2 linked regions of the Methylobacterium currus genome follow. The protein of the gene in region 1 interacts with the protein of each later gene in a pairwise test. Links are inferred from orthologs where the notes say so. Each region holds a gene or a part of one and is shown in the gene's direction. Other genes may lie near its edges. The genes, in order: mtgA and DA075_RS03000.

Region 1 (16,833 bases):
ATCGAGCGGGCGATGCCGGCGGCGTAGGATCGCGAGACCGTCAAGCGCGGCGTGACGAGACGCAAAGATGGTCCGCGCGCCTCGCTCCCGCGGTCTCCCGGAGCTCGCCGAAAGGCGAGAACCCGGGATCGCTAGCCGCTGATGATGCAGGACAGGGCTGACGGCGTTTCGACGTCTTCGAGAGCGTCAGCTTTCATGGATCCCGGGTTCGGCTGCGCGGGCCCGGGACGATATGGTGGGCGTTATACCGCCGCGCCTTCGAATGGGCGCCGGCGCTGATGCGCCGGACGCTTTCGCATCGACACGTCGATGCGAAAGCGCGATGGTATCAGTCCCATCGAGGGAAGGCTAACTCCACTCACACCTCGAACGTCACGCCCTGCGCCAGCGGCAGGGTCTTGCCGTAATTGATGGTGTTGGTGGCCCGGCGCATATAGGCCTTCCAGGAATCCGAGCCCGCCTCGCGCCCGCCGCCGGTCTCCTTCTCGCCGCCGAAGGCCCCGCCGATCTCGGCGCCCGAGGGCCCGATATTGACGTTGGCGATGCCGCAATCGGAGCCGGACGCCGACAGGAAGGTCTCGGCCTCGGACAGGTCCCGGGTGAAGATCGAGGAGGAGAGGCCGGCCGCCACCGCGTTCTGCTGCGCGATCGCCTCCTCCAGCTCGGTGTAGCGGGTCACGTAGAGGATCGGCGCGAAGGTCTCGCGGCGCATCGGGCCGGCCTGCTCGGGCATCTCGACGAGGGCCGGGCGGACATAGGCCGCCGCCTCGCCGCGGATGTCGCGCAGGCGCTCGCCGCCATGCACGGTGCCGCCGATCGCCCGCGCCTCGTCGAGGGCGCGGGCCATGCCGTCGGCCGCCGTGCCGTCGATCAGCGGGCCGATCAGGGTGGCGGGATCCCGCGGATCGCCGATCCGCACTGAGCCGTAGGCTGCCTTCAGCCGCGGCACGAGCGCGTCGTAGACGCTGTCATGCACGAACAGCCGCCGCAGGGTGGTGCAGCGCTGGCCGGCGGTGCCCATCGCCGCGAAGGCGATGGCGCGCAAGGCGAGGTCGAGATCGGCGGAAGGCGCCACGATCGCGGCGTTGTTGCCGCCGAGCTCCAGGATCGCCCGGGCGAAGCGGGCGGCGAGCTTCGGCGCCACCTGCCGGCCCATCGCGGTCGAGCCGGTGGCGGAGACGAGTGCGACGCGCTCGTCCTCGACCAGCCGCTCGCCGAGTTCCCGGCCGCCGATGAGGAGCCCGAGCAGGCCGTCCGGCGCGTCCGCACCGAAGCGCTTCACCGCCTTGGTGGCGAGCGCATGGACGGCGAGCGCGGTGAGCGGCGTCTTCTCGGAGGGCTTCCAGATGACGGAATCGCCGCAGACGAGGGCGAGCGCCGCGTTCCACGACCACACCGCCACGGGGAAATTGAACGCCGTGATGACGCCGCAAAGCCCAAGCGGATGCCACACCTCCATCATCCGATGGTCCGGCCGCTCGGTGGCGATGGTGAGCCCGTGCAATTGCCGCGACAGGCCGACGGCGAAATCGCAGATGTCGATCATCTCCTGGACCTCGCCGAGGCCTTCCGAGAGGATCTTGCCGGCCTCGAGCGTCACCAGCCGGCCGAGATCGTCCTTGTGCGCGCGCAGCTCCTCAGCCAGCAGCCGCACCAGCTCGCCCCGGCGCGGGCCCGGCACCCGGCGCCAGGCGAGGAAGGCCTGATGCGCCCTAGCCAGCGTCGCCTCGGCCTCGTCGGCCGTGGTCTGGCGCAGGCCCGTTACCACCCCGCCGTCGATCGGCGAGCGCGCCGGCAATCCGGTTTCTCCGCCACCCTCCGCAAAGGCCGAGGCCGAGGCCGGGACGCCGAGGCGCTCCAGCACCGCCAGGGTGTCGTCGCGGACGGACAGGATGGTGGGGGCCATGGACGTCAATCTCCGCTTTGACGAAAGACGGCCCGCCTCCGAGGGAGGCGGGCCGGACAGATCTCGCGATCTTAACGGATTCGATCCCGTTGCACAGCGCCGACGCTTACGCCGCCTTCTGCTTCGGCTGGATCAGCTTGCGGTTGACCAGGACCTCGGCGATCTGGACCGTGTTCAGCGCCGCGCCCTTGCGCAGGTTGTCCGACACGCACCAGAACGACAGGCCGTTCTCGACCGTGATGTCCTCGCGGATGCGCGAGATGTAGGTCGCGTCCTCGCCCGCCGCCTCGTGCGGGGTGATGTAGCCGCCGGGCTCGCGCTTGTCGTCGACCAGGATGCCGGGCGCCGAGCGCAGGATCTGAGTCGCCTCCTCGGCCGAGAGCGGGCGCTCGAACTCGACGTTCACCGCCTCCGAGTGGCCGATGAACACCGGCACGCGCACGCAGGTCGCCGTCAGCTTGATCTTGGGGTCGAGCATCTTCTTGGTCTCGGCCACCATCTTCCACTCTTCCTTGGTGGACCCGTCCTCCATGAAGACGTCGATGTGCGGGATGACGTTGAAGGCGATGCGCTTGGGGAACTTCTGGACCTTGACCTCGCCGGCGGTGAACACCGCGCGGGTCTGGTTGAACAGCTCGTCCATCGCGTCCTTGCCGGCGCCGGAGACCGACTGGTAGGTCGCGACGACGACGCGCTTGATGGTGGCGGCCTCGTGCAGGGGCTTCAGGGCCACGACGAGCTGCGCGGTCGAGCAGTTCGGGTTGGCGATGATGTTCTTCTTGGTGAAGCCCACGACGGCGTCGGCATTCACCTCCGGCACGATCAGCGGCACGTCGGAATCGTAGCGGAAGGCCGACGAGTTATCGATGACGACGCAGCCCTGCTGGCCGATGCGGGGCGACCACTCCTTCGAGGTCTCGCCGCCGGCCGACATCAGGCAGATGTCGGTGTCGGAGAAGTCGTACTGGTCGAGGGCCTGGACCTTCAGGGTCTTGTCGCCGAAGGACACCTCTTGCCCGAGGCTGCGGCGGGAGGCGAGCGCCACCACCGTATCGGCCGGGAAGGCGCGCTCGGCCAGGATGTCGAGCATCTCGCGGCCCACATTGCCGGTGGCTCCGACGACGGCAACCTTGTAACCCATCTCAATCGCTCCAGTTCGGACTAACTCCTCCCCGGACGATCTCAGGCGGGCTCGTGGAGCCCGGCCTCCGTCCGCCACGGACGGGGAGGGATCCGAGGACGACGCGAGGCTTCAGCCGGCGGCGGTGATCGCCGTCGTGGCTTTGCGTTTCGTCGTGGTCGACGCAGGCCGCATGGCGCGGTCAGTCCTCGGAAAAGGCGACACCCGAGATGGGGTGCGCGAGCGCGGGAAGCAACAGCCCGAACGGGTCTGTCTGTCAAGGGCCGGGGTCGGTCGCCGGCAACAGATTCTGCGTCCCGTCACTCGTTAGGGCTTTCTTCACCCTGACTCGGCCCGCCTGAGGACAAGCTGGGACGGATCAACGAAATCGCTAAAATGCGATGCGACTCTGGAAGCGCCATCCATGCGCGACCGGAGGAGCGACCCCGTGCGGCACAGGCCGGACTTCGACGCCGCCGCCCTGGCGCGGGCGGCTGACGCGCTCGCCCGGGAGATCGGCCCGGTCGAGCCGCTCCTGCCGCGGCCGCTGCCCCGCGCGGTCCCGCGCCGGTCCTGGCGCGGGCGCGCCGCCGGGCGGACGATCGCCGCCGCGGCGGTTATCGCGCTGCTCAGCGTGCTCGCGAGCGAGCGGCGCCTCGCCGACCCGCCGCTCGCCGACGAGGCCGCCTTCGTGCCGCGCTACGCCGCCCCCGCGGTGGCGGCTCCCCTGTGGAGCGAGGCCGCCGCCGACCGCTACCGCCTCGGCGACGCGACCGGCAGCGCCCGGATGCAACCGGGCCTGCGGGAAGACACGCTGACCGCCGGCGCCTTCGCGGTGCAGGAGGCGCCGTTCCTGCACCTCGTCGCCGTCGAGACGTCCGAGCCGGACGGGGAGGGGAGCCTGTTCGTCACCCTGGCCCGCCGGGCCGCGGAGGCCGGCGGCCTCGCGGTGGTGCGCACCGGGGAGCGCGGGCAGCTCGCGACGCGGTTCGGCGCGCTCGACACCGTCGACGCGACCCTCGTCGATGCGGAGAGCCGCCGCGCCTGCACGGCATTCCGCCTCAATGCCTCCTTGGCTGCCTTGCGGCTCGAAGGCTGGCTCTGTGCGCCGCTCGGACAATTGCCCGAGCCGCAGGCCGTGGCCTGCACGGTCGACCGCCTCAGCCCCCTGCCGGGGGCTCCGCTGTCCCCGGTCGTCGCCGCGATGCTGGCCCAGCCGCGGGCGGCAGCCTGTCCGCCGGAGGAGCCGGCGACCACCGCGGCCGTGCCGGCGCCCCGCAGGCCGGTTCGAAAGAATGCGGCGAGAGTGCGGCATTCGCGACCAGCTTCGCCGTGATGTGGAACCTCGGCCGCGCTCGCACGTCTCTTTCCACAACGGCGTCGTTTCTTAACGAGTGCGGCGCTACCCTGGCGACGTTCATCAAAGGTGCGTCATGCGCTTCCAGACTCTCGCCCTGACCGGGCTTCTCTCCCTCGCGGCCCTGGGCGCCGGCACCGCTGCCTCGCAGGCGCAGGACAGCTACGTCATCCGCAGCACCCGGGACGGCCAGGGCCTCGCGATCCGCGTGCGCCCGCGCAGCTGGCTCGATGCCGGCAACGTCGTGGAGGCCAATTCGGGCGCGGTGAGCAACCCGGCCACCAACCCGCACTTCATCACCGCGTCCTACCTGAACTCGCCGCCCTATATCGGCCAGCGCGAGCGCTGGGGCGGCGCCGGCGTCCTGCCCGACCCGATCACCAACGGCCCGTTCATCGGCGCCCGGCGCAGCGCGGTCACGGTGGATCTGTCGGCGATCGACTATCTCGACCCGACCTCGCCGCTGTCGCGGGCCCGCTACGGGTACTGAGCGAACCGCACCGGCCGGCTGTGCGACGGGCCCCGAGAGGGGCCCGTTTCCGTTTGAAGGCTCGTTCCGCGTCGGAGGACGGGGCGACACCCGTTCTCGGGTCACCGTCCGCTGACGCGACGATCGTCCGGGACGGGGGCAGACCCCCTACCGCTCCTCCGCCTTCACCCACTTGATCACCCGCGGCGGCTCATAGGCCCGGATGCGGGCCACGAGGTCCGCCGGCTCGGTGCCGACGATCAGCATGGCCCGATGCGGCTCGCGCACGAAGCCTTCGGCCACCACCGAATCGAGAAAGCCGAGCAACCCGTCGAAGAAGCCGCCGGCGTTGAACACCGCGAGCGGCTTCCTGTGGTAGCCGAGCTGGGCCCAGGTCCAGACCTCGAACATCTCCTCGAAGGTGCCGAGGCCCCCCGGCAGAGCCACGAACCCGTCGGCGAGGTCGGCCATCAGGGCCTTGCGCTCGTGCATCGAGGCGACGACGCGAAGCTCCGTCAGGCCGAGATGCGCGGTCTCCTTCTCGACGAGGGACTGGGGGATGATGCCGGTGACCCGGCCGCCGGCACTGAGCGCGCCATCCGCGACGGCCCCCATCAGCCCGACCTTGCCGCCGCCATAGACGAGCTCGATGCCGCTGTCGGCGAAGTGGCGCCCGAGCGCGGTCGCCGCCTCGCGGTAGAGCGGGCGGGCCCCGTCGCTGGAGCCGCAGAACACGCACAGGCGCATGGTTGGTCTCCCCGGCCTCAGGCCGTCCTGCTCAGTTCGCCCCGGCCTGCAGCTCGCGCAGGATGGCGTCGCCCATCTCGGCGGTGCCGACCGCGTTGGTACCCGGCGCGGCGATGTCGCGGGTGCGGGTGCCGGCGGCCAGCGTGCGGGTGATGGCGCTCTCGAGCTGGTCGGCCGCCTCGACGAGGCCGAAGGAGTAGCGCAGGGCCATCGCCAGCGAGCCGATCATGGCGATCGGGTTGGCGAGGTTCTGGCCGGCGATGTCCGGGGCCGAACCGTGGACCGGCTCGTAGAGGGCGCGCCGCGTGCCGTTCTCGACCGCGCCGAGGGAGGCCGAGGGCAGCATCCCGAGCGAGCCGGTCAGCATCGCCGCCACGTCCGACAGGATGTCGCCGAACAGGTTGTCGGTGACCAGCACGTCGTACTGCTTGGGGTTGCGCACCAGCTGCATGGCGCAATTGTCCGCCAGCACGTGCTCCAGCCCGACATCCGAGTACTGCTCGGCGTGGAGGCGGGTGACGGTCTCCTTCCACAAGACGCCGGTCTTCATCACGTTGTGCTTCTCGGCCGAGGCGACCTTGTTGCGGCGCTTGCGGGCGAGGTCGAAGGCGACCGCGGCGATCCGCTCGATCTCGCCGGTCGTGTACACTTGCGTGTCGACGGCGCGCTTCTGGCCGTCCTCCAGGGTCACGATCTCCTTCGGCTCGCCGAAATACACGCCGCCGGTGAGCTCGCGCACGATGACGATGTCGAGGCCCTCGACCAGCTCGCGCTTGAGCGCGGACGCATCGGCCAGCGCCGGGTAGCAGATCGCCGGGCGGAGATTGGCGAACAGGCCGAGATCCTTGCGCAGGCGGAGCAGACCCGCCTCAGGGCGCTTGGCATAAGAGACGCCGGCCCATTTCGGCCCGCCGACGGCGCCGAACAAGACCGCGTCGGCGGCCTTGGCGCGGTCCATCGCGGCTTCCGAGAGCGGCACGCCGTGGGCGTCGATGGCGGCACCGCCGACGAGGTCGGTCTCGGTCTCGAACTGGGCGATACCGGCGCGGGTGAACCAGGCCAGCACCTTGGAGACTTCCCGGGCCACCTCCGGGCCGATGCCGTCGCCGGGCAGGAGCAGGATCTTGTACGTGGCCATGGCGTGACCTTCTTCGATTCACGGGCGGATGGGCGGAGGGCGCATCCCCCCACCGGGATTGGACGGGTTACGACTTGCGCGCGACGGTGAAGCGGGCGGCCTCGCACAGGGTGGCGGCGGCCGCGCCCCAGGGCTTGAGGGCGTTCTCGCACTCGGCCACCAGGCGCTCGCACTCGGCGCGGGCGCCGTCGAGGCCGAGGCGATCGACGAGGGTCGCCTTGCCGGCATCCTTGTCCTTGCCGGTGCGCTTGCCCATCGCCTCCGAGGAGGCCTCGCGGTCGAGGATGTCGTCGGCGACCTGGAAGGCCTGGCCCAGCGCCCGGCCGTAAGCGAGGAGCGCGCGGCGCTCGTCCGGAGAGGCGCCGCCCACGAGGGCGCCGGCGTCGACCGAGAAGGCCAGGATCGCGCCGGTCTTCATCGCCTGAAGCTGGAGCGTCGCGTCGACGTCGAGGTTGGACGGGCCGAAGCGCCCCTCCGCCCCGAGATCGAGGAGCTGGCCGCCGACCATGCCGCCGAGGCCGGACGCCCGGGCGAGACCGAGCACCAGCTCGGAGCGGATCAGCGGGTCGGCCTGCCAGGCCGGATCGGCGACGATCTCGAAGGCGAGGGTCTGGAGGGCGTCGCCGACCAGGATCGCGGTGGCCTCGTCGTACTTCTTGTGCACGGTCGGCTGGCCGCGGCGCAGGTCGTCGTCGTCCATCGCCGGCAGGTCGTCGTGGACGAGCGAGTAGCAATGCACCAGCTCGACGCCGGCGCCGGCCGCCATCGCGCCCTCGAACGGGCCGCCGAGCATCCGGGCGGTCTCGATGGCGAGGAACGGACGCAGGCGCTTGCCGCCGTTGAGCACGGCGTGGCGCATCGCCTCCATCAGCCGGGACGGCCGGGCGATCTCGCCGGCCTGCACCGCGTCGCCGAGACGCTCGGCGAGGAAGCCTTCGACGGTCTTGGCCACGGCCGAGAGCCGCGCCGTGAAATCGCCTGCCTGCGGGTATCCTGTGGTGCCGGCCATCGTATTTTCCTGGGGACGGCCCGGCGTCGTATCCTGCGGGGCCCGCGTTGACGTCATGGTGGCCTCGCCGACGGGCACGCCGAGAGGAGGATCGAATTCAGGAGCCGCGCGTCACGGCGGACAGCCAGGGAGGCATGCCGCAGCCGCTGCGGGGCTTGGTCCCGGCGAGCGCGCCGCCGGTCCGGGCCCGCGGGCGGCGGGTCTTGCGCGCCGTGCTCCTGGTGCCCGTCATGGTGGTCGCCCTCGTCCTGGTCCTGGCGCTCGTCTATCGCGCGCTGACCCCGCCCTCAACCCTGATGCTCGGCCGCTGGGCCACGCTCCAGCCGGTGACCCGCGAGGTCGTGCCGCTGGAATCCATATCCCCGGCCCTGGTCGCCGGCGTCGTCGCCTCCGAGGACCAGCGGCTGTGCCTGCATCACGGCGTCGACTGGGACGCCCTGTGGAGCGTGGTCGACGACGAGGACGGCCCGAGCCGCGGCGCCTCGACGGTGACGATGCAGACGGTGAAGAACGTGTTCCTGTGGCCGGGCCGCTCCTACCTGCGAAAAGCGCTCGAGATCCCGCTGGCGCTGTTGGTCGACCTGGTCTGGGGCAAGCGCCGGACGATGGAGATCTATCTCAACGTCGCCGAGTGGGGGGAGGGGATTTTCGGCGCCGAGGCGGCGGCCCGGCACTGGTTCGGCAAGTCCGCCCGCGATCTCACCAGGGGCGAGGCGGCCCTGCTGGTAGCCTCCCTGCCGAACCCGATCGCCCGCAACCCGCGCCGGCCGACCCGGGCGCTGCGGGCGCTCGCCGGTCGCATCCAGGGGCGGACGGCGGGAATCGGGGGGTTGAGCCAGTGCGTGCGGCCGTGACGACGGTTGAAGCAGGATTTCGAGAGTAAAGCGCGCTTCCCTTCTCCCACACGGGAGCGGGGAAGCGCGCTTTTCCTGTGACAGGGTGAGACCTGCAAAAGTCTTGGTGCTTCGATTGCGGACGTCACTCGGTCTGCCGTAAGCGGGGCCGTGCCAACGGCGGGGGGACGGCGATGACAGGCAGCGGGGTTCGGTCGGTCTTGGCCGCGTGCGTCCTGGCGCTCTCCCTGTGCGCGCCAGCCCGCGCCAACGACAGCGCCGCCGCCCTCGATGCCGGCGGCCTGGTGCTGGTCCGCGACCCGGACATCGCGCTCGTCAGCGAGGACCTGCGCATCGGTCTCGACCGCATCGCGGTCGATTACGTCTTCCGCAACGGCTCGGCGGCGGCAAAGACCCTGCGGATCGCCTTCCCGCTGCCGGCGATCGACGGGGCGCAACTCTCGGGCAGCGCGCTCAGCCTGCCCTTCGGGGACCGGGCGAACTTCGTCGGCTTCACGGTGACGGTGGACGGGGCGCCGGTGACGCCGCAGCTGGAGGAGCGGGCCTATCTCGGCACCAACGAGGTGACCGGCCTGCTCACCCGCCACGGCCTGCCCCTCAACCCGCTCCGGCGCGGCGACCTGGAGGCGGCGCTCAAGCGCCTCTCGCCGGCGGCGTTGCAGGAACTGGGACGAGCCGGCCTCCTGTCCGAGCCCTCGGCCGATGCCGAGTCCCTGTGGCGCAGCGAGGCCAAGTTCCACTGGGAGCAGACCTTTCCGGCGGGCCGCGAGCTTCGCGTCTCCCACGCCTATGCCCCCGTGAAGGGCAACCACCTGCTCTCGGCCGAGGAAGCGGCCACGCCCGCCTACCGGGCCCGCTACTGCCTCGACGCGGCCGGCCTCGCCGGGGTGCGGCGCCTGATCGCCGCCTCCCCCATGAAGGGGCAGGGCCTGACCCGGGCGGTCGAGGTGCCCTACATCGTGACGACCGCGCGCAACTGGGCCGGCCGCATCGGCCGCTTCATCCTGACGGTGGACAAGGGCAGCCCGGCGGCGCTCGTGAGCGTCTGCCGCACGGGCGTGCGCAAGACGGGGCCCACCACCTTCGTGTGGGAGGCGACGAACTACGTGCCGGACGCCGACCTGCGCATCCTGATCGTCGCCAACGACGACGCGCTGCTCGGCCTGCGGTAGGCGCGCGCCCGCGAAGTTCCGCGTGAGCCGGCGAACCATCTCGGGCCCACGCGACTTTCCCGTCCGGCCGCCCGGAACGGGACTGGCGCGGCGGCCTTTCCCCCCGTAACACCGGCCCCGCCCGCCCTTTGCGGCGCGGCCCTTACAAGGGAAGCACGATGTTCACTCTCGAGATCGACGGCACGCCCGTCGCCATCATCCGGTCGAACGAGGAACGGGCCCGGGAGCTTCTCGAGGTCGAGGGCTTTCAGGACGACCTGCGCACCATGAAGAGCGACGGCCGGCCGCTGTGGTCGGGCAAGGCCGAGTCGCTGAAGCTGCGCCCCGCCACCGAGGACGAGGTCGAGACCTTCGAGGACTCGATGGACGAGGAGGATTTCGAGGACGAGGACGAGCCCAAGGCCGCCAATGACAGCCAGGGCGGGACCGACGACGAGGACGAGGAGGACGACGTCGACATCCTGTTCCTGGTCGACATCGACGACGAGGACGAGGCGTAGGCGCAACGCCTCGCGCGGCCGGCCTCGAGGCCGGCCGCCATCTGGTCGCGAGGCCCGCTCCGGCGACGGAGCGGGCTTTTTTGTCTTAGGCGCCCAGCTTGCGCTTGCGCTGGCCGAGCGTGCGCAGGCGCAGGGCGTTGAGCTTGATGAAGCCCGCCGCGTCGCGGTGGTCGTAGGCCACGGCGCCCTCCTCGAAGGTGACGAGGTCCTGGTCGTAGAGGGAGTTCGGGCTCTCGCGGCCGATGACGTGGACACCGCCCTTGTAGAGCTTCAGCCGCACCGTGCCGGTGACCATCTCCTGGCTCTTGTCGATCAGGGCCTGAAGCATCTCGCGCTCCGGCGAGAACCAGAAGCCGTTATAGATCAGCTCGGCGTAGCGCGGCATCAGCTCGTCCTTGAGATGGGCCGCGCCGCGGTCGAGGGTGATCGATTCGATCGCCCGGTGGGCCGGCAGCAGGATGGTGCCGCCGGGGGTCTCGTACATGCCGCGGCTCTTCATGCCGACGAAGCGGTTCTCGACCAGGTCCAGGCGGCCGATGCCGTTGGCCCGTCCCAGCTCGTTGAGCTTGGCGAGCAGGGTCGCCGGCGACAGGCGCTCGCCGTCGATCGAGACCGCGTCGCCGCGCTCGAAGCCGATGGTGATCAGGGTCGGCGTGTCGGGCGCCTCCTCGGGCGACAGGGTGCGCGAGTAGACGTAGTCGGGCACCACCTCGGCGGGATCCTCCAGCACCTTGCCCTCCGAGGAGGCGTGCAGGAGGTTGGCGTCGACCGAGAACGGCGCCTCGCCGCGCTTGTCCTTGGAGATCGGAATCTGGTGCTGCTCGGCGAAGGCCAGGAGCGACTCGCGGGAGCGGAAATCCCACTCGCGCCAGGGGGCGATCACCGTGACGTCGGGCTTCAGCGCGTAGTAGCCGAGCTCGAACCGGACCTGGTCGTTGCCCTTGCCGGTGGCGCCGTGGGACACCGCGTCGGCCCCGACCCTCTCGGCGATCTCGATCTGCTTCTTGGCGATCAGGGGCCGGGCGATCGAGGTGCCGAGGAGATAGACGCCCTCGTACTGGGCGTTCGCCCGGAACATCGGGAAGACGTAGTCGCGAACGAATTCCTCGCGCAGGTCCTCGATGAAGATGTTCTCCGGCTTGATGCCGAGCAGCTCGGCCTTGGCGCGGGCCGGCTCCAGCTCCTCGCCCTGGCCCAGATCGGCGGTGAACGTCACCACCTCGCAGCCGTAGGTGGTCTGGAGCCACTTGAGGATGATCGAGGTGTCGAGGCCGCCCGAGTAGGCGAGCACGACCTTCTTCACGCGCTTCTGGGGCTGGTCGGACATGCGGGGCGGGCCTCGAATGGAGTGGGAACCGAACGAATGCGCGGGGGCTTAACAGCCTGCCCCGGCCCCGTGCAACCGCGCTGCCAAAGTTCCATCCTCCGCCCGTGGCGATGCGACGCCCGGTGCGGCGCTTGTGGGGGGAGCGCGCGGACGCGAAGGTGCCACATCAGTCCGATAGAGAGGGGTGCGATGCCGCGCCGGCCCACGCTCGAATTCTGGTTCGAGTTCGCCTCCACCTATTCGTACCTCGCCGCATCGCGGATCGAGGCGCTGGCCGACGCGGCCGGCGTCGCGGTGCGCTGGCGGCCGTTCCTGCTCGGGCCGGTCTTCGCCGCTCAAGGGTGGACCTCCTCGCCCTTCAACCTCTACCCGGCCAAGGGCCGCCACATGTGGCGCGACCTCGCCCGGGAGGCCGCCCGCCTCGGCCTGCCGCCGGTGGTGCGGCCGGCGAGCTTCCCGCAGAACAGCCTGGCGGCGACCCGGGTCGCGGTCCACGGCGCCGAGGAGCCGTGGATCGGCGCCTATGTGCGGGCAGTCTACGCGGCGGAGTTCGCGCAAGGACTCTCGATCGCCGAGCCCGCGGCGATCTCCGCCCTCCTCAACGGCCTCGGCCTCGACGGTCCGGCGCTCATCCGCGCCTCGACCCAGGAACCGGTGAAGAACCGCCTGCGCTCGATCGGCGAGGAGGCGAAGTCCCGCGGCCTGTTCGGCGCCCCGAGCTTCCTCACCGAGGACGGGGAACTGTTCTGGGGCAACGACCGGCTGGAGCAGGCGCTGGACTGGGCGGTGGGAGAGCGGTCGGCGGGGCTGCGGTAGCCCGTCAGCTCCGCGCCGCCGACACGATGCCCGGCACCACGCGCGCCGGTTCCGCCGGCTCCCGCGCCGCGACCCAGCGCAGGCAGAGAGCCGCCACGAGCATCGGCAGGGCCAGCGCCACGCAGTAATCCGGCCGCTCCCAGCCCGCCGCCATCAGCATCCCGGCGAGACCTGGGCCGGTGACGGCGCCGAGGCGGCCGACGCTCATGGCCAGCCCGGTGCCGGTGGTGCGCACCGGGGCCGGGAAGACCGGCGGCACCGCCGCGTACATCGCGTTGATCGAGCCGTAGAGGCAGAAGCCGATGGCGAGGGTGGCGGCCAGCAGCGCCGCGGGCGTCGCCGGCACGTGCCCGAAGGCGGTGGCGGCGACGAAGAGCCCGGCCATGAAGGCGGCGGCGAGCTTGCGTGTCCCGGCCCGGCGGGCGACGAACCCGAACACCAGGCAGCCGGCGGCGCCGCCGAGATTCATCAGCATCGCCCCCGAGATGCCGCCGCTGACGCCGAGGCCCAGCTCGGTCAGCACCTTCGGGGTCCAGCTCAGGAAGAAGTAGCAGGTCGTCATCACGCAGAAATACGCCGCGCAGGCGGCGAGCGTCCGGGTGCGGTAGGGCGGGCGCGCGATGGCCGAGAGGCTGGCGCCGGTCTCGGCCTCCGCCCGCGACGGCGCCGGCAGGGCTTCGAGCGCCGGGCGCCCGAGGCGGGCCAGCACCCCGTTGACCTTGGGCAGCGCGCCGGCCGGGCGGCGGGCGATGAGGTAGTCGAGGGATTCCGGCAGGGCAGCCAGCACCGCCGGCACCAGCGCGAGCGCCACGAGGCCGCCGAAGACGTAGACCGCGCGCCAGCCGTAAGCTGCGATCAGGTAGACCGAGAACGCCCCGCCCAACGTCGCGCCGATCGGATAGCCCAGCGACATCAGCGAGATCGACAGGTTGCGCCAGCGGTCGGTGGCGTATTCGGCCACCACGATGTTGACGGTGGCGAGCCCCCCGCCGATGCCGAGCCCGGTGAACAGCCGCACCAGGGCGAGCTCGGCGAGGGTTCGGGTCGCGGCGGCCGCCAGCATCCCGACGCACAGGATGGCGAGGCAGACGAGCACCGTGGTGCGCCGGCCGAACCTGTCGCTCAACGGCGCGATCAGCAGGGCGCCGAGCCCCATCCCGGCGAGGCCGGCGCTGAACAGGAGCCCGAGATCGGTCGGCTTCAGGGCGAAATCCTTGGCGATCGAGGCGGCCGTGAAGGCGACGACCAGCACGTCGAACCCGTCGAGGGCGCAGATCAGCACGCAGACCGCGACGGCGGCGATCTGGAACGAGGTCATGGCGCCCTGGCGGATTGATGCGCGAGGATGGGAGGGGTCGGATGTGGTGGACATGGCGTTCCTCCCAAGAGTTGTGGTTGTCGTTTTTCGATGAGGCCCAGGCTTGCCGGCATCCTTCGCGTCGTCCCGGGGCCGCGCAGCGGAACCCGGGATCCATCACCGCCGGCGTCGCAAGACGAGGCGGGACGCGACTCGTGTTATTCTTGGGTTTCAGCGGTGATGGATCTCGTTCTCTCGACTGCGGCAAGCCCCGGGATGACGATGGATGGTGTTCGACAGGCCGGATCGAATGACCGAGCCGGCTTGTCCTGCCTCACCCCGCCCGGTCCGCCGTATCGATGGTGATCCCGCCGCCCACCACCCGCGACACGCAGGTGCAGAGCTGGGCGTTCGTCGCCTTCTGGGCCTCGCTGAAGAACACGTCCCGGTGGTCGACCGTGCCGTCGGCCGCGAGAATCGTCACCGTGCACAGGCCGCATTCGCCGCGCCGGCAATCGTGGATCATGCCGACGCCCGCCGCCTCCAGCGCCTCCAGCATGGTCTGGTTGCGGGGGACGACGATCTCCTTGGACAGCCGCGGGATGCGGACCGTGAACGCCTCGGTGGCGTGGCGGCCGCCGGTGCCGAAGGTCTCGAAGCGAAGGCCTTGCGCCGGGCGGCCGGTCTCGGCCCAGACCCGGCGGGCCGCCTCCATCATGCCGAACGGCCCGCAGACATACGCCTCGGCCCCGGGCGCGAGGCCGGCGATCGCCGCGGTCATGTCGATCCGCCGGTGATCCTCGTCGGTGAAGGTTTCGAGCCGGTCGCCGATCCGTGCCTGCAACGCGTCGGCCAGTGCCAGATCCTGCCGGGTCCGGGCGGCGTAGAGCAGGCGGAACGGGGCGCCGGCCTGGTGCAAGGCGAGCGCCATGGCGTGGAGCGGGGTGATGCCGATGCCGCCGGCGACGAGCAGGTAGCCAGGCTTGCCCAGGGTGAGGCCGAAATGGTTGCGCGGGCCCGAGATGCTCAGCCGAGCGCCCGCCTCCAGCCCGTGCATGTAGGCCGAGCCGCCGCGGCTGTGGGCCAAGCGCTTCACGGCGATGCGGTAGAGCCCGTCCGCCCCGGAATCGAGGAGCGAGTAGGAGCGGGTATCCGGCCGCTCGCCGATCATCACCGCCACCCCGAGATGGCTGCCGGGCGGGGCCGGCGCGCCGCGCACGGATGGCTCGATCTCCAGGAGGCGGATGTCGGGCGTCAGCGCCCGGGTGGCGCGCAGGCGCGCGGGGAGCCAGTCGGTCTGGGCCATGGCGCGCTACTCGGCCGCCACGCCGACGGGCTTGGTCTCGGCCGTCTTGGCGTCGCTCGGGGCTTCCTTGGCGATCATCCCGTCGATCAGGCGGCGCGCCCACAGGGCGCCGGCATCGATGTTGAGGTTGTAGAACGGCTGGCGCGGCTGCCGGTCGATCGCCCGTTGCTGGGCCTCCAGCACGTCGTGATCCTGGTCGTAGACGCCCTTGCCGTCATTGACGTGGGCAAGGGTGAGGGACTCGGTCAGCGCCTCGTCGTCGGTGCGGAAGCTGCGCACGAAGTTCCAGAAATAGTGGCAGCTCGTGGCCGTCTCCGGCGTGATCGCCGCGAGGAAGAAGCCGTTGACGCCCTGGCTCCGGTCGCCCTGCCGCGCCCCGGTCCCGGCGATCGCCACCCCGACATCGCCCGCCACCACCGTCGGCGCCTCGAAGCGGATGATCTGCCAGCGGTCGACATGGTGGCCGGGCTTGCCCAGGTTCCGGGCCCAGAACGGCGGCGGCTCGATGTTCTCCATCCAGCGCTCCACCGTCACGCACCGGTCGGTGTGCGTCACCTCGAACGGGCTGCGGGTGATGGCGTCGTCGCCGATGCTGCCGGCATGCACATAGGTCTCGTGGGTCAGGTCCATCAGGTTGTCGATGACCAGCCGGTAATCGCATTTCAGGCTATAGAAGGTGCCGCCGTCGCCGACCCACGGCGCGTCGCTGTTCCAGTGGAAGTCCGGCACGAGGTCGGGATCGGCCAAGGCCGGGTCGCCCATCCAGAGCCAGATCAGGCGGTAGCGCTCCACCGCCGGGAAGGCGCGCACGCAGGCCGAGGGGTTGATGGTCTCCTGCGCCGGCATGAAGGTGCAGCGGCCGGCAGAATCGAAGACGAGGCCGTGATAGCCGCACATCACCTGGTCGCCCTTGAGATGGCCCAGCGACAGCGGCAGCAGCCGGTGCCAGCAGGCATCCTCCAGGGCCGCGACAATGCCGTCGGTGCGGCGGTAGAGCACCACGTCCTTGTCGCAGATCCGCCGCGGCGTCAGCGCCCGGCCGATCTCGTGGTCCCAGGCTGCGGCGTACCAGGCGTTCAAGGGAAAGGCCTTGTCGCTCATCGTTTCCTCCGTCGTCGTGGCCTCGCGGGTCTTTTCGCCGCGCGGAGGTCCACCCGTGCGGTGCCGGCTTGGCCGTATCCGGTCGCCGGCTCCGGTCTTCGCCGAAGCCCCGCCGGAGCACAGGTCCGTGTTGCGCCGCACAAGACTTTCGCCTGCCGGATCAGCCGTTTGGAACTGGTCCGGTTCGAGGCTTCGACGCTAGCCGGGGTGCCCGGCCCGGACCATGGACGCTCCCCGGAATCTCTTGGACGGATCTGGCGCCGCGGATTAGCCTTGAGGCGCGGAGGACACGGCGATGCAGACGCGGCGGGAGCGGCCGATCCCGGTCTTTCGCCTCTATGGCGAGACCGCCGAGACCACGGTGCCGAGCTTCGTCCATGCCGAGGGGATCGGCACCAGCGCGGCCCTGCACGATTGGGAGATCGCGCCCCACCGCCACGGCGCGCTGACGCAGGGGCTCGTCGTCACGAGCGGCCGCGGCGCCCTGTCGTTGGACGCAAGGCGCGAGGAGTTCTCCGCCCCCTGGATGGTCTGGGTGCCGTCCGGCGTGGTGCACGCCTTCTCGTTCCGGCCCGGGACCGACGGCGTGGTGCTGTCCCTCGCCGACGACTTCCTGGCCGCCGTGCTCGATCCCGACCCGGAGGCGGTCCCCTTGCGCGCCACCGCCGAGGCGACGTTCAGCGGGCGGCCCGGCTCGCCGGAGGAGATCGACCT
Region 2 (4,788 bases), 4.7 Mb from region 1 along the record:
GCCATCTACGCCTACTCGATCAAGTACGACACGCTCTACCAGGCCGAGCAGGTCGCCAAGCTGAAGACCCGCCTGCGCAAGGAGCGCGACGCGATCGCGGTCCTGCGGGCCGAATGGCAATTGCTCACCCGGCCCGACCGGCTGCAGGGCGCCGTCGACAAGTACCTGCAGCTCGAGCCGATCGGCACCGCCCATCTCGGGCGCCTCGCCGACCTGCCGGCCAAGGCCGATCGCGGCGACGAGATCGCCCGCAAGCTCGAGGCCCTCGGCCTCGGCGCCACGGCGACGCCCGCCGCCAAGGAGCGCGCGCCCTCCACCACCGCCGCCCGCAGCGAGGAGCCCCGCACCACCGGCTCCACGTCCACCCCCACCCGCACCGTCACCCCGACGGCCAAGAGGTAGGCGCCGTGACCCAGGACCAGGATTTCCAGGCTCACGATCCCCAGGCTCACGACGCCCCAATCACCGAGGTCGGTGCGGCCGAGGTCGGTGCCGCCGACATCGATCCGGCGCGGACGCTCGTCGAGGAGCCCGCTCCGCCGGCGGCAGCCCGGCGCAGCCTCGCGGAGATGCTGCGCGGCGGCGTCGTGGCGATGTTCCGCCTCTCGGTGGAGCGCAGCGCCGCCCGCGTCGGCCTCGTCGGCCTCGTCTTCGGCGCGGTGTTCCTCGCCCTGATGGGCCGGCTCGTCAGCTTCGCCCTGCTGCCGGACGATCCGGGCACCGCCTCCGCCCGCCGGGCCGAGGCCGGCGGCACCACCCAGGTGCGGCCCGACATCATCGACCGCAACGGCGAGATCCTCGCCACCGACATCCGCACCGTCTCGGTCTTCGCCGAGCCGAAGAACATCTACGACAAGGACGAGGCGGTCGAGCTTCTCACCGCGGTCCTGCCGGAGATCAACGCCCGCGACCTGCGCGAGAAGCTCTCCACCAAGAAGGGCTTCGTCTGGGTCAAGCGCGAGATCACCCCGCGCCAGCAGGCCGAGGTGCACCGCCTCGGCATCCCGGGCGTCGGCTTCCTGGCCGACCACAAGCGGGTCTATCCGAACGGCACGGCGGCCGCCCACATCCTCGGCGTGACCAACCTCGACAATGTCGGCATCGCCGGCATCGAGAAGTATATCGACCGCCAGGGCCTGCGCGATCTCAACAGCCTCGGCTTCGTCGAGAAGTCGGCCGACATGGCGCCGGTCCAGCTCTCGATCGACCTGCGCGCCCAGCACGCGGTGCGCGACGAGCTGGCCTGGGGCATGGAGCATTACCGCGCCAAGGCGGCGGCCGGCCTGATCCTCGACGTGACCACCGGCGAGGTGATCGCGCTCGCCTCGCTGCCGGACTTCGATCCCAACGAGCCGAAGGACGCCCTCGATCCCGACCGGATCAACCGGATGAATGTCGGCGTCTACGAGATGGGTTCGACCTTCAAGGCGATGACCCTCGCCATGGCGCTCGATTCCGGGAAATTCAACGTCAACTCGACCTTCGACACCCGTGGCGGCGTGCTGCATTGGGGTCGGCAGAAGATCCACGAGTACCACGGCACCAACCGGGTCATCACGATGCCGGAGGTGTTCACCCACTCCTCCAACATCGGCTCGGCCAAGATGGCCCTCGGCATCGGCGTGCCCGGCCACAAGGCCTTCCTCAAGAAGATGGGCCTGCTCGACCGCCTGCGCACCGAATTGCCGGAGAGCGCCGAGCCGATCATCCCGCCGCGCTGGACCGAGATCAACACCATCACGATCGCGTTCGGCCACGGCCTCGCGGTGGCGCCGCTCCAGGCCTCCGCCGCGGTGGCGGCGATCGCCAATGGCGGCTTCCTGATGACGCCGACCTTCCTCAAGCGGGGCGAGGCCGAGGCGCGCGAGAAGGCGACGCAGGTGCTCTCGCCCCAGACCAGCGAGGCGATGCGCTACATCATGCGCCTCAACGCCACCGAGGGCTCGGCCAAGAAGGCGGCGATCCCCTACTACTATGTCGGCGGCAAGACCGGCACCGCCGAGAAGGTGATCCGCGGCCGCTACGTCAAGAACCGGCTGTTCACCACGTTCATGGCGGCGGCGCCGATGGACAAGCCGAAATACCTGTTCGTCACCATCATGGACGAGCCGCAGGCGGTGGCGGCGGAATCCGGCTCCTACGCCACGGCGGCCTGGAATTCCGGCGTCGTCACCGGGCGGGTGATCGCCCGCGTCGCCCCGATCCTCGGCCTGCCGCCGCAATTCGAGCCGCCGGTGAAGCCGTTCCCGCTGATGGTCAAGCTCGGCGCCTACCACGTCAACCAGCTGGACGGACGATGAGCCTCACCCTCGGCGACCTCTTCCCGGAGGCCGGTCCGGCGGCCGGCCTCCCCGTCACCGGCCTCACCGCCGACAGCCGCAAGGTCGAGCCCGGCTTCGTGTTCCTGGCCGTGCCCGGCACCGCCGCCGACGGGCGGCTCTTCGCCGCCAAGGCGGCGGCGGCCGGCGCAGTCGCGATGGTCGCGCAAGGCGAGCGCCCGGCCGACCTGCCGGAATCCGTCGCCTACATCGAAGTCCCCGATGCCCGTGCCGCGCTCGCCGCGGCCGCTTCCCGCCTGCATCCGGGCCAGCCCGGGACGGTCGTCGCGGTCACCGGCACCAGCGGCAAGAGCTCGGTGGCGGATTTCGTGCGCCAGATCTTCGGCCGCCTCGGCCGCGAGGCGGCGAGCCTGGGGACCCTCGGCGTCATCACCACGAGCGGGGCCGCCTACGGCTCGCTCACCACGCCCGACCCGATCACCCTGCACGAGACCCTCGACCGGCTCGCCCGCGACGGCGTCACCGAACTCGCCATGGAGGCCTCCTCGCACGGCATCGAGCAGAGCCGCCTCGATGGCGTGCGCCTCACGGCCGCCGGCTTCACCAATCTCGGCCACGACCACCTCGACTATCACGGCACGCCGGAGGCCTATCTCCAGGCCAAGCTGCGGCTGTTCACGACCCTGCTGCCGGAGGACGGTACGGCAATCGTCAATGCCGACGGTCCGCAGGGCCAGGCGGTGATCGCCGCCGTGCGCGAGCGCGGCCTGCGGCTCGTCACCACCGGCCGGGCCGGCGAGGGGATCCGCCTCGTCTCCGCCCGCACGGAAGGCTTCGCCCAGCGCCTCGCGATCGCGGTCGGGGATACGACCCACGAAGTCGACCTGCCCCTCGTCGGGGCGTTCCAGGTCGAGAACGCGCTGCTTGCCGCCGGACTCGTGCTGGCGACCCCGGCCGGGGCCGGGCGCGAGGCCGAGGTGATCGCGGCGCTCGGGCACCTTGCCGGCGTGCCGGGTCGGCTGGAACGGATCGGCACGGTGCGGGACGCGCTCTGCATCGTCGACTACGCCCACAAGCCCGACGCGCTCGCCAACGTCCTCGATGCGCTGCGCGCCTTCACCACCGGGCGCCTCGTCTGCGTCGTCGGCTGCGGCGGCGACCGCGACCGGGCCAAGCGGCCGCTGATGGGCCGCATCGCGGCCGAGAAGGCCGACCGCGTCATCGTCACCGACGACAATCCCCGCAGCGAGGACCCCGCCACGATCCGCGCCGCGATCCTGGCGGCGGCGCCGGGCGCCGAGGAGATCGGCGACCGGGCGCAAGCGATTCGGGCGGCGGTGCGCGACCTTCGCGCCGGCGACGTGCTGGTTGTAGCCGGCAAAGGTCATGAAACCGGCCAGATCATCGGCGACCGGACGTTGCCCTTCTCCGACCGCGACGCGGTCCTGAGCGCGATCGAGGAGTCCCGCGCATGACCGAGCCACTCTGGACCCTGATCGACGCCGCCGCCGCCATGGGCGGCCGCGTCGTCGCGGATGCTGACGCGCCGCAAAACCTGTCCGGAATCTCGATCGACACCCGCACCCTGAAGGTCGGGGACCTGTTCTTCGCCATCCGCGGCGAGGCCCGCGACGGCCACGACTTCGTGCGCGACGCGCTCGCCCGCGGCGCCGGCGCCGCGGTGGTGGCCGAGGAGCGGGCCGCCGACCTCGCCGAGGCCGGGCCGCTGATCGCCGTCCCCTCCCGTGACGAGGCAAGCGACGGGGATGCCGTGCTCGCCGCCATGCGCGGCCTCGCCGTGGCGTCGCGGGCGCGGACCGCGGCGCGGGTCCTCGCCGTCACCGGCTCGGTCGGCAAGACCGGCACCAAGGAGGCCCTGCGCCACGTGCTCGCGGCGCAAGGCGCCACCCATGCCTCGGTCGCCTCCTACAACAACCATTGGGGCGTGCCCCTTACGTTAAGCCGGATGCCGGCCTCGAGCGAGTTCGGGGTATTCGAGATCGGCATGAACCATGCCGGCGAGATCGCTCCCCTGACCCGCCTGGTGCGGCCCGAGATCGCGATCGTCACCACGGTCGAGCCGGTCCATATCGAGCATTTCCGCTCGCTGTCGGGCATCGCCGACGCCAAGGGCGAGATCTTCTCCGGCCTGGAGCCCGGCGGCGTCGCGATCATCAACCGCGACAACCCGAATTTCGAGCGCCTGAAGGCCCATGCGCTCGCCTCCCGCGCCGGCCGGGTGGTGAGCTTCGGCGAGCACCGCGAGGCCGATGTCCGCGCCGAGCGCATCGTGATGCGGCCCGACCTGTCGATCGTCGACGTGCGGGCGATGGGAGTGACCGTCACCTACCAGCTCGGCACGCCGGGCCGGCACACGGCGCTGAACTCGCTCGCCGTCATCGCCGCCGTGCAGGCGCTCGGCGCCGACTTGGCGCTCGCGGCCCTGTCGCTGGCGCAGCTGCGCCCGCCGGCCGGGCGCGGCGCCCGCCACCTCCTGCAGGTCGGCGAC

The links.
Region 2: the proteins of mtgA (region 1) and DA075_RS03000 interact in binary tests that used the Escherichia coli proteins (3 or more experiments, as listed by UniProt). The link is inferred for Methylobacterium currus from one-to-one orthologs.

What each region holds. Positions count from the first base shown.
Region 1 is NZ_CP028843.1:5,335,024-5,351,856, reverse strand. The notes cover bases 6,806-9,740. They hold mtgA (monofunctional biosynthetic peptidoglycan transglycosylase), read left to right. Parts: upstream 6,806-7,880; coding sequence 7,881-8,600; downstream 8,601-9,740. Other genes in these bases: DA075_RS24655 (DUF4424 domain-containing protein), read left to right, coding at 8,801-9,740; DA075_RS24665 (polyprenyl synthetase family protein), read right to left, coding at 6,806-7,746. In the rest of the region: DA075_RS24700 (M20 aminoacylase family protein), read left to right, coding at 1-27; amaB (L-piperidine-6-carboxylate dehydrogenase), read right to left, coding at 359-1,906; DA075_RS24690 (aspartate-semialdehyde dehydrogenase), read right to left, coding at 2,013-3,047; DA075_RS24685 (hypothetical protein), read left to right, coding at 3,475-4,362; DA075_RS24680 (hypothetical protein), read left to right, coding at 4,460-4,873; DA075_RS24675 (LOG family protein), read right to left, coding at 5,021-5,599; leuB (3-isopropylmalate dehydrogenase), read right to left, coding at 5,631-6,737; more of DA075_RS24665, read right to left, coding at 6,805-6,805; more of DA075_RS24655, read left to right, coding at 9,741-9,772; DA075_RS24650 (hypothetical protein), read left to right, coding at 9,931-10,272; DA075_RS24645 (argininosuccinate synthase), read right to left, coding at 10,358-11,599; DA075_RS24640 (2-hydroxychromene-2-carboxylate isomerase), read left to right, coding at 11,789-12,415; DA075_RS24635 (MFS transporter), read right to left, coding at 12,420-13,787; DA075_RS24630 (PDR/VanB family oxidoreductase), read right to left, coding at 14,047-15,018; DA075_RS24625 (aromatic ring-hydroxylating dioxygenase subunit alpha), read right to left, coding at 15,025-16,119; DA075_RS24620 (helix-turn-helix domain-containing protein), read left to right, coding at 16,415-16,833. UniProt on the Escherichia coli protein: Peptidoglycan polymerase that catalyzes glycan chain elongation from lipid-linked precursors. May play a role in peptidoglycan assembly during cell division in collaboration with other cell division proteins.
Region 2 is NZ_CP028843.1:650,013-654,800, forward strand. Bases 1-2,934 are described here. They hold DA075_RS03000 (peptidoglycan D,D-transpeptidase FtsI family protein), read left to right. Parts: upstream 1-569; coding sequence 570-2,300; downstream 2,301-2,934. Other genes in these bases: ftsL (cell division protein FtsL), read left to right, coding at 1-402; DA075_RS03005 (UDP-N-acetylmuramoyl-L-alanyl-D-glutamate--2,6-diaminopimelate ligase), read left to right, coding at 2,297-2,934. In the rest of the region: more of DA075_RS03005, read left to right, coding at 2,935-3,754; DA075_RS03010 (UDP-N-acetylmuramoylalanyl-D-glutamyl-2,6-diaminopimelate--D-alanyl-D-alanine ligase), read left to right, coding at 3,751-4,788. UniProt on the Escherichia coli protein: Essential cell division protein that catalyzes cross-linking of the peptidoglycan cell wall at the division septum. Required for localization of FtsN.